Regions from separate parts of the Aquitalea aquatilis genome, predicted to be linked through region 1. Evidence: predicted binding sites of a transcription regulator. Region 1 holds the regulator's gene; the other holds the start of a gene.
The links. The regulator FNR, encoded in region 1, switches genes on or off when oxygen is low (the NO sensors DNR and NnrR bind a similar motif). The targets are predictions, from matches to a motif close to TTGATNNNNATCAA.
Positions count from the first base shown of each region.

Region 2: a site for FNR is predicted at 2,300-2,313, ahead of cobA (uroporphyrinogen-III C-methyltransferase). Genes of this name have one in related genera too.

Region 1 covers NZ_CP039731.1:418,501-422,914, forward strand. Annotated here, with positions in the region: gene FAZ30_RS01980 (RrF2 family transcriptional regulator) at 1-417, shown strand, start outside; gene hemN (oxygen-independent coproporphyrinogen III oxidase) at 539-1,945, opposite strand; gene fnr (fumarate/nitrate reduction transcriptional regulator Fnr) at 2,058-2,804, shown strand; gene FAZ30_RS01995 (flavodoxin family protein) at 2,938-3,396, opposite strand; gene FAZ30_RS02000 (DUF1853 family protein) at 3,393-4,328, opposite strand; gene FAZ30_RS02005 (RNA methyltransferase) at 4,306-4,414, opposite strand, start outside.
Region 2 covers NZ_CP039731.1:3,711,980-3,716,393, reverse strand. Annotated here, with positions in the region: gene FAZ30_RS17385 (hypothetical protein) at 1-681, opposite strand, end outside; gene FAZ30_RS17380 (DUF2249 domain-containing protein) at 678-890, opposite strand; gene FAZ30_RS17375 (hemerythrin domain-containing protein) at 887-1,315, opposite strand; gene cobA (uroporphyrinogen-III C-methyltransferase) at 1,394-2,233, opposite strand; gene FAZ30_RS17365 (c-type cytochrome) at 2,391-2,816, shown strand; gene FAZ30_RS17360 (cbb3-type cytochrome c oxidase subunit I) at 2,852-4,279, shown strand; gene FAZ30_RS17355 (cytochrome c oxidase subunit 3) at 4,345-4,414, shown strand, end outside.

The sequences.
Region 1 (4,414 bases):
CATCGCGATCGCGAACAGGCCGTTACCATCAGCGAAATCGCCGAGCGCTTTGCAATATCGCGCAACCATCTGGTCAAGGTGGTGCATTTCATGGGACAGCAAGGCTGGCTGCTGACCAGTCGTGGCAAGGGCGGAGGCCTGGCACTGGCCCAGCCACCGGAGCATTACCAGCTGGGTGGCATCATCCGCATTCTGGAGGGCAATACCGCCCTGATCGACTGTGCCACGCCCCCTTGCGCATTGCGCCAGGATTGCCGTCTCAAGTCGGCGCTGGATGTCGGCCTACAAGCCTTTTTCACCGTGCTGGATGGTTATACCCTGCGCGATATCGTCGCCAGCCCCACCGGCGAGGCGATTATCCGGCTGCATCGGCAGCAAAAACCCTTCCCCTTGCCGGACAACGCCACGGAAGGTTGATCCAAGCACGGCAAACTGTTGTAAAAAACCATCACTTTTCAAACAAAAAGCCCGCAGCAAGCGGGCTTTTTTTCGCGGTTTTTTTCAGGGTTTTCCCTTGGAAAAAACAGCACTGCGGGTGTCAAATCGTCTTGGAATAACGCGCCTTGGTTTCACGCTCGCGCAAGTGGCGGTCGAACAGCATGGCGATATTGCGGATCAGGAAGCGGCCTTTCGGCTCCACCATCAGGAAATCACCGTCAAAAGTCAGCAAGCCCAGCTTGTGATATTCGCGGATGGCCGGCAGTTCCTCAGCAAAATATTCAGCGAAATTGATGCCATGCACCTGCTCGATGGCCTCCACCGACAGCGAGAAGCGGCACATCAGCGCCTGGATGATGCCACGGCGCAGGATGTCGTCCTGATCCAGCACCATGCCGCGCATCACCGGCAAACGGCCCTCATCCAGCGCGGCGTAATAGCTGTCCAGGTCCTTCTCATTCTGGCTGTAACAGGGGCCGACCTTGCCGATGGACGAGACACCAAGACCGATCATGTCGCAGTCGGCATGGGTGGAATAGCCCTGGAAATTGCGCTGCAGGCGGGCCTGGCGCAAGGCGATGGCCAGGTCGTCTTCCGGCTTGGCAAAGTGGTCCATACCGATAAATACATAGCCGGCATCCGCCAGGCTTTTTACCGCATCCTGCAGGATATCCAGCTTGGTGCTGGCCGTCGGCAGATCCGCTTCGTTGATGCGCCGCTGCGGCATGAACACCGTGGGCAAATGAGCATAGTTGTACAGCGCCAGCCGGTCCGGACTGATGGCAATCACCTTGTCCAGCGTGGCTTTCAGCGATGCGCGCGTCTGCAGCGGCAGGCCGTAGATCAGGTCGACACTGACCGACTTGAAACCCGCTTCGCGGGCGGCATCGATCACTTCCAGCGTCTCGGCTTCGCTCTGCACGCGATTAACCGCCTGCTGCACCTGCGGGTCGAAATCCTGGATGCCCACGCTCATGCGGTTAAAGCCCAGACCTGCCAGATGGTGCACGGTCTCGCGACCCACCTTGCGCGGATCGATCTCGATGGAATATTCTCCCTCCGGCAAAAATTCGAAGTGAGTGCGCAGCATGCCCATCAGCCGGTCCAGCTGTTCATCGGACAGGAAGGTGGGCGTACCACCACCAAAATGCAGCTGGATCAGCTTTTCGCGACAGCCCAGTGAGGCGGCCACCAGCTTGATCTCTTTTTCCAGATAGTCGAGGTAGCGATCAGCGCGGCTTTTGTCTTTGGTGATGATCTTGTTGCAGCCGCAGTAGTAACATACCGTGTTGCAGAACGGTATATGAACGTACAATGATATTGCGTTCTGATGCATGCCAAGGTGGCGTTGCTTCAGCCAGTGTTTATAGTCCTTCTCGCCAAACGCCGGCGTAAAGCGGTCGGCCGTCGGGTAAGAAGTGTATCTTGGGCCAGAGCCATCAAGACGTTCGATCAACGCTCGGTCGAACTCACAGTGGGTGGGCGAAAACGGATGGGTGGTGTGCATGTCGTCGGGTATTGATAGTCAAACGTCAGGTGGACTGGTAAATTTGCGGAAAACGTGTGAATTCCGCTTTGACAAGGGTCAAGCTTCTTTACAGGGTTGTACAAAACACTCGATGTCTGACCAAAACCAACACACTATTCACGCACTGAAGGTGTCCTGCTCCAACTGCAGCCTGCGCGAACTCTGCCTGCCCATCGGGTTGAACCGCGACGAAATGACGCAGCTGGACGCCGTGATCCGTCAGAGCCGCCGCCTCAAGCGCGGCGAGTACCTGTTCCGCAGCGGCGAGGGCTTCAAGTCCCTGTTCGCAGTGCGTACTGGTTTCTTCAAAACCAGCGTCGCCAGCCAGGACGGTCGCGAACAGGTCACCGGCTTTTTGATGTCCGGCGAACTGATGGGCCTCGATGGCATTTCTTCCAATGTGCATGGCTGCGACGCCATCGCCCTGGAAGACAGCGAAGTCTGCGAGCTGCCCTTCAATCGCATGGAAAGCCTGGGGCGCGATATTCCCAGCCTGCAGCACCACTTTTTCCGGCTGATGAGCCGCGAAATCGTGCGCGATCAGAACGTCATGCTGCTCCTGGGCAATATGAAAGCGGAAGAACGCCTGGCGGCCTTCCTGCTCAACCTGTCGCAGCGTCTGTCCACACGCGGCTTTGCTGCCAATGACTTCATCCTACGCATGAGCCGTGAGGAAATCGGCAGCTTCCTCGGCCTGAAACTGGAAACGGTCAGCCGTACGCTGTCCAAGTTCCAGCAGCAGGGCTGGCTGAGTGTCGATCACAAGCACATCCAGCTGATCAAGGCCGACGCACTGAAAGACCTGATTGCCGGCTGCACCCACGCCAACGGCGTCTGAAGCAGCAGCCAACCAGAAACACCGCAGCCCTGCTTGCCGGCAGCCTGCGGTGTTTTTGCATCTTGCGCATTACTGGCACGGCCGACCATTCGTCTGAAGACCTAGTCCGGTCGGCTAAGCCGCCCGCCCTGCCCTACCAGCGCCCCACCAGCATGCCTGCGGCCAGCATCTCGCCCCGCTCCATGGCCTGCTCCCGATGCTGCGGCAATATCTCGCCCTGCGCCAGCAAGGGCGGCAAGACTTCCTTCCAGCCATAACCGCAGGCAATGCGGCGCATGGCCTGGATCGCTCCCAGACCATCCGTACCTGCCGACACCAGCATCAGATAGGGCAGACCCTCGGTCTTCCCCTGTGCCGGGTAATAGGTGCGATCAAAAAAATCCTTCACTTTACCCGCCATATAGCCAAAGTTCTCCGGCGTTGCCAGCACGATGGCATCAGCAGCCAGCAAATCATCCAGTCCTGCCTCCGCGGCTGGCAGGCGGCTGATGTGGAGTTCTGCGCACAGCGGCAACAGCGGCTGACAGAAGGCATCGATCAATTGCAAGGTGTGGCCAGTCTGGCTGGCGTAGATAATCAACAACCGTTTCATGGAGCGGGCCTGCCATCAATAGTGGCCAGCAAGGCCTGTAATCGGTCCTGCTGCGGCCAGCCCGGCGGCACCACAAAGCCGCGAGCCACTTCCTCCCAGTAACCATCCCCCACCGGCAGCAATTCGGCCACCAGCTGTGGTACCGCCGCCTGCAACAGCTCTTGGCGCAGGCTATCCTGCTCACGCACCATGCCCTGCTCTACCCGCGCCGGGGCCAGCCAGCCCAGCCGCGATAGCCATATCCAGCGCCCTCCGCTGGAAAAGCTTGGCCAGGGCTGCTGCAAAGGACTGATCCAGCCTTGCAGTTGCTCCGGCGCCAATGGCGCAGCCGGGACAGCTGGCGTACCGGCATAGAAGAACCAGCCGGCCAGCCGCGCGGCACTGGCACAGCCGGCAAAACCGGGCGGCAAGACACGGGCCGCCGCAGGATGACGGGCCAGTTGCAGTTGTTCCTGTAATTTGGCGGCCTTGAGCGGCCAGGCGTCGCGCAGGCTGGGACCGACCAGAGTGTCCGCGCCATGTCCCAGCTGCAGATAGAATTTGCTGGCGGTTTCCACGTGCAGTGGCACACCATCCAGCCGGATCAGGAAATCGAATTCGCCGATGGTGCGGCCACCGGCCTCACGCACCGGCACATTGGCCGCCACCAGTTCGATATGCGGAGCCAGCTGGAACCAGAAAGCCAGCAGGCGTTCGGCATAGTGGCCAAGCCGCTGGCAAGGCTGTTGCGCCAGCCAGTGTGAGAGCGGTGCCGGATTTTCCTCCAGCTCCGCCAGCAAGGCATGGCCCTGTGGGCCCAGCAACTGCGCGGGCGACAGATTGCGGCCACTATCCCAGGGCGCAGGAGAGGTCAGCAGAAAAGCCAGATCACGCAGCGCCGGCTGCGTGTAAGGGAGATGAAAGCCGCGCTCAGGCCTCGCCGTCGTGCTCATGGCCATCTGCCACGCGCTGGATCTGTTTCATCAGGCCACGCAGGATATCGACCTCGTCACGCAACATGCCGGAGCGATTGAATAGC
Region 2 (4,414 bases), 1.1 Mb from region 1:
CGCCCGGCCGGTGATCAGCGTCCAGGCCGGGTAGGGCGGGGTAATCAGAAACATCGGGATGACGGTTTGGCTCACCGCCAGCACCAGCAGAAACAGCCAGCCCAGCGCCGCCCATAGCACATGGCTGTGTAGCAGCGGCATGAGCGGCAGCGGTAACTGGCCGCTCAGCGTCAGCACCAGGCACAGTCCCAGCAGGGCGGTGACCAGCAGCGCCACCAGCGCCAGCGCCATGCCCCGGCTGCTGGCATCACGCGCCGGGCTGCGGGCCAGACCATACAGGCCGTGCCAGGCCAGGCGGATGATGGCCGCGCACAGCAGGACTGCAGCCGCCTGCAGGGCGAGTGGGGAGAAACCATGCAAAAAGCCGCCCACCAGCAAGGCCGTTCCCGCCTGCCAGGGCAGGAAAATGCCCAGCAACAGGCGGCCTGCGTGCCGTGTCGCTACACCGCTGGCCACCGCCAGCATTTGCAGCAGGGCACCGCTCATGATGTTGCCCAGCACGCCCAGGCCCAAGGCATGGGTAAGGGCGAGCAGCTGTGGGTGATAGCGGTTGGCGGCCAGCATGTCTGCGGGCAGCAGCAAGCATCCCAGGGTCAGCAGCCACAGCATGGCTGCGCCAAAAAAACTGGCGGGCAGCCAGAAGGGTGGTGCGTCGTCGTAGGAAAGCCAGGCCTGGCTCATGCTTTGCTGATGAACAGAATCACCCCGCCATCGCCGGACAGTTCAAAGCGGTAGTCAATGCCTTGCGCGGTGAGCAGCGGCAGCAGCGGTGTGGGGTGGTGCGGCAGAATCCAGGCCAGGGTTTGCTGGTCTTGCAGCTGCTCGGCGGCATCCAGAATGATTTCCATCGGCCCGGGGGGCGCGAGGTGGCGCAGGTCGACCGGGCTCATGCGCTGGCTCCCGCCGTCACCATTTGCTCAAAGCCGGCAATGTGCTGGCGGCACATGGGATAGAGGATGTTTTCTTCTTTCATATTGTGCTGCTGGGTGAGGATGAGCAGGGTTTCGGCGTGGCCCAGCCATGCCGTGGCATCCGTGGCATGCAGCGCGTCGTCCATGTCTTGCAGCAGCAGGCGGATTTCCTGATGTTCGTTGCGCATCACCGCCGTGGGCCCGTTCAGCATGCCGGTGGCTGCCTCGAAAGCCGGGAACAGCTGCTGTTCTTCCAGCTGAAAGTGTTGTTCCAGCTCGGCGGTCAGGCGCAGGCAGGTCTGCCCGGCGCTCGTCCAGTCACCGTGTCGTACGGCCTGTTCGGCTTGGGCAAGAATGGCGTCGCAGTCACGATGCTGCTGGGTCAGACAGGCTATGGCGTTCATGGGGGGTGTCCTGTGAGGCTGGGCGATCAGTAAAGCCGCAGTATGCGGTGCTGCGGCTGTCCGTTTGAATGACGCGGATCAAGAACTTGTCGCTGCAAGCGGCTGTGCCGTGCTGGCCTGCAGTTTTTGATGCAGGGTGACAATCTGCCCGATCACCAGCAGTGCCGGGGCGCTGATGCCTTCCTGTTCGATCAGGGTGGCCAGGTTCTGCAAGCTGCCGCACAGGCAGCGCTGTCGAGTGGAGCAGGCATTTTCCACCACGGCGACCGGCGTATCGGCCGCCCGGCCATGCGCCATCAACTGGCTGGCGATGCTGGCGGCTTCACCCAGCCCCATGTAAACCACGATGGTCTGCTCGGGCGTGCAGTGACGTGGCCAGTCTAGCGTTTGTTGTCCCTGGCGGCGATGGCCGGTGACAAAGCTACAGCCCTGGGCATAGTCGCGATGGGTCAAGGGCAGGCCTGCGCTGGCGGCAGCCCCCAGCGCGGCGCTGATGCCGGGAACCACTTCACAGGGAATGCCGGCGGCGGCCAGTGCTTCCATCTCTTCGCCACCACGGCCGAACAGCAGCGGATCGCCCCCCTTTAGCCGCACCACGCGCCAGCCCTGCCGGGCAAGGCTCACCAGCAACTGGTTGATGTCTGCTTGCGGCAGGGTGTGGCGGCTGGCGCGCTTGCCCACGCAGATGCGTTCGGCTGCGGCCGGTGCCAGTTCAAGAATGCTGCTGTCCAGCAAATGGTCGTACAGCACGACATCGGCCTGTTGCAGGCGTTGCAGCGCGCGCAGGGTGAGCAGGTCGGCCGCGCCCGGCCCTGCCCCTACCAGGGCGACGCTGCCCGGCCGGAATTCACTGCCGGGAATGACTGGTTTTTCTGGCGGAACAGGGGGCGTGTGCAGGACTTGATGCGGGCTGTTCATACCGGCTCCTCTGGCTGGGCCTTGGGGTGATGTTGCCAGTGTAGGAAGAGAGGGGGCTGGAAATCGTTGATTCGAATCAATGCTATCGGGATGTCCAAAACCGTACATTTCGCCGCAGGTATCGGGCTTGCCGGTACACGCAATTGAGGAGGACGTGATGAGCGCGAGCTTCACCAAATCGACGGCCCGCAACATCTTTTACGGTGGGTCGGTTTTCTTTTTCCTGATTTTCCTGGGGCTGACCGTGGATACCACCATGGCGGTGCCCAGCCATAACGCCAAGGCCCAGTTGACCGACGCCGCCGTGCGCGGCAAGAAAATCTGGGAGACACGCAACTGCGCCGGTTGCCACACGCTGATTGGCGAGGGGGCTTTCTTCGCTCCGGAGCTGGGCAATGTCTATGTGCGCCGTGGTCCGGAATTCATCAAGGGCTGGATGAAGGCGATGCCGACCAATGTACCGGGTCGTCGCCAGATGCCGCAGTTCAACCTGAACGATGCCCAGCTGGATGATCTGGTGGCATTCCTGAAATACAGCTCGCAGATCAATACCAATAACTGGCCGCCCAATATCGAAGGCTGATCAGCAACACGATCAATTGCTTCCGGAGAAAATACATGAGTAATGCAACCGTGGCACCACTGCCAGCCAGCAAGGCGGCCGTGAATGACCAGATAAAATACCGCTCGCAAGCGGTGGCCAAACCCTATTTTGTGGCGGCCATCGGCCTGTTCATCGGCCAGATCCTGTTTGGCCTGATCATCGGCCTGCAGTATTTCAAGGGCGACTTCCTGTTTCCCGCCATTCCGTTTGGCACTGCACGCATGGTGCATACCAATCTGCTGATTGTCTGGCTGCTGTTCGGCTTCATGGGGGCGGGTTATTTCCTGATTCCGGAAGAGTGCGAACGGGAGCTGTACAGCCCGAAGCTGGCCATCATCACCTTCTGGGTGTTCCTGGTGGCGGGTGCGCTGACCATCCTGGGCTATCTGGGTTTGCCATATAACGTGCTGGCCCACCTGACCGGTAACGACCTGCTGCCCACCATGGGGCGCGGCTACCTGGAGCAGCCGCTGATCACCAAGGTAGGCATCGTGCTGGTGGCCTTGTCCTTCCTGTTCAACCTGTCCATGACCCTGCTGTCCGGTCGCAAGACCAGCATCAGCATCGTGATGATGCTGGGGCTGTGGGGGCTGGCGATTTTCTTCCTGTTCTCCTTTGTGAACCCGAACAACCTGGTGCTGGACAAGTATTTCTGGTGGTGGGTGGTGCATCTGTGGGTGGAAGGCGTATGGGAACTGATCATGGGTGCCATGCTGGCCTTCGTGCTGGTGAAGGTGACCGGGGTCGACCGTGAAATCATCGAAAAATGGCTGTACCTGATCATTGCCATGACCCTGATCACCGGCATCATTGGTACTGGTCACCATTATTTCTGGATTGGTACGCCGGGTTACTGGCAGCTGCTGGGGTCCATCTTCTCGGCACTGGAGCCGGTTCCCTTCTTCATGATGACGGTGTTCGCCTTCAATATGGTCAAGCGGCGTCGGCGTGAGCATCCGAACCAGGCCGCCACGCTGTGGGCGCTGGGTACGGGGGTGATGTCCTTCCTTGGTGCCGGGGTATGGGGTTTCCTGGGTACGCTGTCGGTGGTGAACTACTACACTCACGGCACCCAGCTGACTGCCGCACACGGTCACATGGCTTTCTATGGTGCGTATGCCATGGTGGTGCTGACCATGATTTCCTACACCATGCCGCTGTTGCGTGGTCGTGAAGCCAATAGTGCAGCAGCACAAAAGCTGGAAAAGACCGCTTTCTGGGTGATGACGCTGTCCATCGTGGGGATCACCCTGTCGCTGACTGCCGCCGCGGTGACCCAGGTATCGCTGCAGCGCCTGTCGGCCTCGCCGCTGTCCTTCATGGAAACCCAGCAGCACATCATGCCGATGTACTGGGCACGTTTCGGCTTTGGTCTGTGTTTCTTCACTGGCCTGATGATGTATGTCACCAGTTTTTTTGTCACCGGCAAACGCGAAAGCTGATTAGCGGCTGAGCGTAACGGAAATGAGGCGGCTTGCGGGCCGCCTCTTTGATTTTGGAGACCGGCATGAGTGAACAAAGTCTGGAGTTGACCGAGGTGCAGCCAGCGCGCCATGTGCCAGAGCCCCATATACCGG